2 regions of the Streptomyces sp. NBC_00691 genome follow, and region 1 is predicted to be linked to the other one. Evidence: riboswitches for the same ligand, from Rfam matches in the RefSeq annotation. Region 1 holds a riboswitch; the other holds the start of a gene.

Region 1 (2,196 bases):
GATCGTGTTCGGCTTCTGGGGCCGTACGACGTCGTGGCCGGCCTTGAAGGCCACCGACACCGGGGAGCAGCCCTCGGCCTGGGCACCGAAGATCTTGTACGGCTTGTCCTCGACGAGGCCCAGCTTGATGAGCTCCTGGAGCCCCTTGTCGATCTTCGTGAGCTGGGAGCCGGAGGCGATCGGGATGACGAGCTGGTCGGGGATGACCCAGCCGAGCTGCTCGCAGATCTCGTACGCCAGCGTCTTGGAGCCCTCGCCGTAGTACGGGCGGAGGTTGACGTTGACGAAGCCCCAGCCCTCGCCCAGCGGGTCGCCGATGAGTTCGGAGCAGAAGCGGTTGACGTCGTCGTAGTTGCCCTCGATGGCAACGAGGTCGCCGCCGTAGACACCGGCCATGACGACCTTGCCCTGCTCCAGGTCGTGCGGGATGAAGACGCAGGAGCGGAAGCCGGCGCGGGCGGCCGCGGCGCCGACGGCCCCGGCCAGGTTGCCGGTGGAGGAGCAGGAGAGGGTGGTGAAGCCGAAGGCGCGGGCGGCCTCGATGGCCTGGGCGACGACCCGGTCCTTGAAGGAGTGGGTCGGGTTGCCGGAGTCGTCCTTGACGAACAGCTTGCCGGGGGCGACGCCGATCTCGCGGGCGAGGTTGTCGGCCTGGACGAGCTTGGTCCAGCCCGGGTTCAGGTTGGGCTTGTCGGCGACGTCGGCGGGGACGGGCAGCAGCGGGGCGTAGCGCCAGATGTTGGCGGGGCCGGCCTCGATCTGCTTGCGCAGCGCCTCGGGGTCGCCGGTGGGGAGGTCGTACGCGACTTCGAGCGGTCCGAAACACAGCTCGCAGGCGAAGATCGGGCCGAGCGGGAAGATTTCACCGCACTCGCGACAGGAAAGCCCGGACGCGGGACCGAGGTCGACCGAAGTGGCGGGGGTAACAGTCTGTACAGCCATGGAGGCGAGGCCCTTTCTCCTCATCTTTCCCATGACGAATTTTTCGCCATGAGACGGATTTGGCACCTTCCCTAGCCGGGAGCCTCGCTGGAGGACGAGTAACCGACTGGAGGGTTGCCGGGGCTTCAACGGGCCGTTTCCCTCTGCCCCTCTGGATGAGCGGTATTCGATTGTGAAGCGCGGTGAACTTTCGTTCCTGCGCTCCGGCGCGGGCGGCACCCCGACGTGCATCGGGCATCCGCGTTGTTCAAGACTGTAACCGAAGGCCCGGACGCTTGGACCGGCCGTCCGAACCGCGAGATGGAGATCACGTGCTGGAAGAGGTGGAGCGCTGGCTGGACCGGCGGTCCTGGTCCGTGGCGGACCGGCCGCTGGAGCGGATCCTCGCCGCGAAGCGGAACACGAAGGTCAGCGTCGTCCTGCCGGCGCTGAACGAGGAGGCGACGGTGGGTGACATCGTCGCCGTGATCCGGCGCGAGCTGATGTCGGAGGCGGTGCCGCTCGTCGACGAGCTGGTGGTGATCGACTCGGGCTCCACGGACCGTACGGCGGAGGTGGCGGCCGCGGCCGGGGCGCGGGTGGTCGCGCGGGACGCGATACTCCCCCGGATACCGGCCGTGCCGGGCAAGGGCGAGGTCCTGTGGCGGTCGCTGATGGTGACGACCGGGGACGTCGTGTGCTTCATCGACGCGGACCTGCGGGACTTCTCGGCGGACTTCGTGTCGGGGATCGTGGGCCCGCTGCTGACGGACCCGGACGTGGACTTCGTGAAGGCGATGTACGACCGCCCGTTCGGCGCCGAGTTCGACGGGGTCGCCGCCGGCAGGGCTTCCGGCCAAGGGGGTCGGGTGACGGAGCTGGTGGCCCGCCCGCTCCTCAATCTGCACTGGCCGCGGCTGGCCGGCTTCGTCCAGCCGCTGGGCGGCGAGTACGCGGCGCGCCGGTCCCTGCTCGAACGGCTGCCCTTCCCGGTCGGGTACGGGGTGGAGCTCGGTCTGCTCGTGGACGCGCTGCACACGGTGGGTCTGGACGCGCTCGCGCAGGTGGACGTGGGGGTGCGCAAGCACCGGCACCAGGACGGTCTCGCGCTGGGCAGGATGGCGGCGGCGATCTACCGGACGGCGCAGCTGCGGCTGTCGCGGGGGCATCTGGTGCGGCCGCGGCTGACGCAGTTCGAGCGGGGTGAGAAGGGCTTCGAGCCGCGGACGTACGCGGTGGACACGGAGGAGCGGCCGCCGATGGCGGAGATCGTGG
Region 2 (2,196 bases), 2.1 Mb from region 1:
GGGCCGCCTCGGGGGCGCCGCACTCGCCGGGGTCCTGCGGGTCGCTGCCGAGCAGGGTACGGACCAGCGGGTGGGCGCAGAAGAGACCGTCCCGGACGCCGATGCCGTACTCGGCGGAGAGCGCGGCGGCGAAGTGGGAGCTGTTCCAGCCGTCCACGACGAAGGAGATGACGCCGACGCGGGGCGCGTCGTCGCCGAACAGCGAGAGCACCTTGACCTCGGGAACCTCGGCGAGTCCCGCCCGGACCGTGGCGATGAGGTGCCGCTCGCGCTCGACGAGCGAGTCGAAGCCGGCCTCGGTGAGCGCCTTGCAGGCGGAGGCGATGGAGTAGACGCCGATGACGTTCGGCGAACCGGCCTCGTGCCGGGCCGCGGTGGTGTGCCACTCCACGTCCACACCACCGTCGGCCCGACGGGCCACCTTGCGGGAGGCGCCGCCGCCCGCGAGGTAGGGCTCGGAGTCCCGCAGCCAGTCGGCGCGGCCCGCGAGGACGCCGGAGCCGAAGGGCGCGTACAGCTTGTGCCCGGAGAAGGCGATCCAGTCCACGTCGAGTTCCTGGACGGAGACCGGGTGGTGGGGCGCGAGCTGGGCGGCGTCGAGCACGATCCGGGCGCCGTGCGCGTGCGCGGCGGCGGCGAGTTCCCTCACCGGCCACAGCTCACCGGTGACGTTGGAGGCGCCGGTGACGCAGACCAGGGCGGGGCCGTAGGGGGCGCGGTCGGCGAGGGCCCGCTCCAGGGTGGCGACGGCCTGCTCCGGGGTGCGCGGCGCATTGAGGTAGGTCACGCGGGCGTCGCGCCAGGGCAGCAGCGAGGCGTGGTGCTCGGTCTCGAAGACGAAGACCTGGCAGTCGGCCGGCAGCGTGGCGGCGAGCAGGTTGAGCGAGTCGGTGGTGGAGCGGGTGAAGACGACCTGGTCGTCGGGGCGGCAGTCGAGGAACTCGGCGACGGTGACGCGGCTGTTCTCGAAGAGGTCGGTGGAGAGCTGGGAGAGGTACCCGGCGCCGCGGTGGACGCTGCCGTAGTAGGGGGCGTACGCAGCGACGTCGTCCCAGACCCGCTGGAGGGCCGGTGCGCTGGCCGCGTAGTCGAGCGCCGCGTAGGTCACCTCGCCGCCGGTGACGAGCGGGACGGTGACGTCCCGGCCGAGCACGGGGAGCGGGGCGGCGCAGCAGGGGTCGGCCGATTCGGCGGCGGTCTCGGCGAGGGGGACGGCGGCGGTCTCGACGGTGGCGACGGCGGCGTCAGGGCGTGCGGACATGGCGGTATCTCCCGGCGGGCGGTGCGGAATGGCTTCGGTGAACCCGCACACGGCCGGACGCGCCGGGGTACGGGGTGATGCCTCGGAAGACACGGGTGCGCAGAGGGTGCAGGGGCACTCAGGGGTACACGGGGTACGCGGAAGTGACCCTGATCCGGTGATCCGAGGGTGAAGAAGGGGCGTACTCGCCCTATCGCATTCGCTTGCTCACGGAAAACGCTCCTCGAGAGACCAGGACCCCTGGTGTTCGAGGGGTCCGCGCTTGCCGTAGACCTCGCTGCCTACGGCCTGGTCATCACCCGGGGCACCCCGCCACGGACGGAGGGTTGCCGGACAGCAAGCCGGGGCCAAAACGCTGTCACTCGTGACCTGTAGAGCATCCTGCCACATGATCGCCGAAGCGCAAGACCCCGGTCCGCATACTGGACCGGGGTCGTGGGCGTACGAGGTGCGGGGGTCAGGCGTTGCTGGCGGCCACCCAGCGCTCCAGGGCCCGGCGGGCCTCGCCGGAGTCGATCGACTCCGCGGCCTTCTCGATGCCGGCGCGGATCTGCTCCACCAGGGTGCTGTCCCCCGGTGTGAGCGCGGTCAGCGCCGCCGCCGAGTTGAGCAGCACCGCGTCCCGTACCGGACCGGTCTCCCCCGCGAGCAGCCGGCGGGCCACGTCGGCGTTGTACGAGGCGTCGGCGCCCCGCAGCGCCTCCACGGGCACGAGGTCGATGCCGACGTCCCGGGGGTCGAAGGCCTCCTCCCGCACCGCGCCGTCGCGGACCACCCAGACCCGCGAGGTGGCGGTGGTGGTCAGCTCGTCGAGGCCGTCGTCACCGCGGAAGACGAGCGCGGAGGAACCGCGCTCGGCGAGCACCCCGGCGACGATGGGAGCGACCCGGGCGTCGGCGACACCGGTCGCCTGGGACCGGACGCGGGCCGGGTTG

The links. Region 1 has a riboswitch for S-adenosylmethionine ahead of thrC (threonine synthase). Riboswitches for the same ligand answer to the same signal wherever they lie in the genome.
Region 2: it holds a riboswitch for S-adenosylmethionine, as region 1 does, so the genes downstream of both, OG392_RS10600 (aminotransferase class V-fold PLP-dependent enzyme) here and thrC (threonine synthase) in region 1, are expected to answer to the same signal.

What each region holds. Positions count from the first base shown of each region.
Region 1 is NZ_CP109007.1:4,476,492-4,478,687, reverse strand. Features, by position in the region: gene thrC (threonine synthase) at 1-966, opposite strand, end outside; SAM riboswitch class I at 960-1,104, opposite strand; gene OG392_RS20300 (glucosyl-3-phosphoglycerate synthase) at 1,254-2,196, shown strand, end outside.
Region 2 is NZ_CP109007.1:2,356,747-2,358,942, forward strand. Features, by position in the region: gene OG392_RS10600 (aminotransferase class V-fold PLP-dependent enzyme) at 1-1,261, opposite strand, end outside; SAM riboswitch class IV at 1,515-1,631, opposite strand; gene trpD (anthranilate phosphoribosyltransferase) at 1,719-2,196, opposite strand, start outside.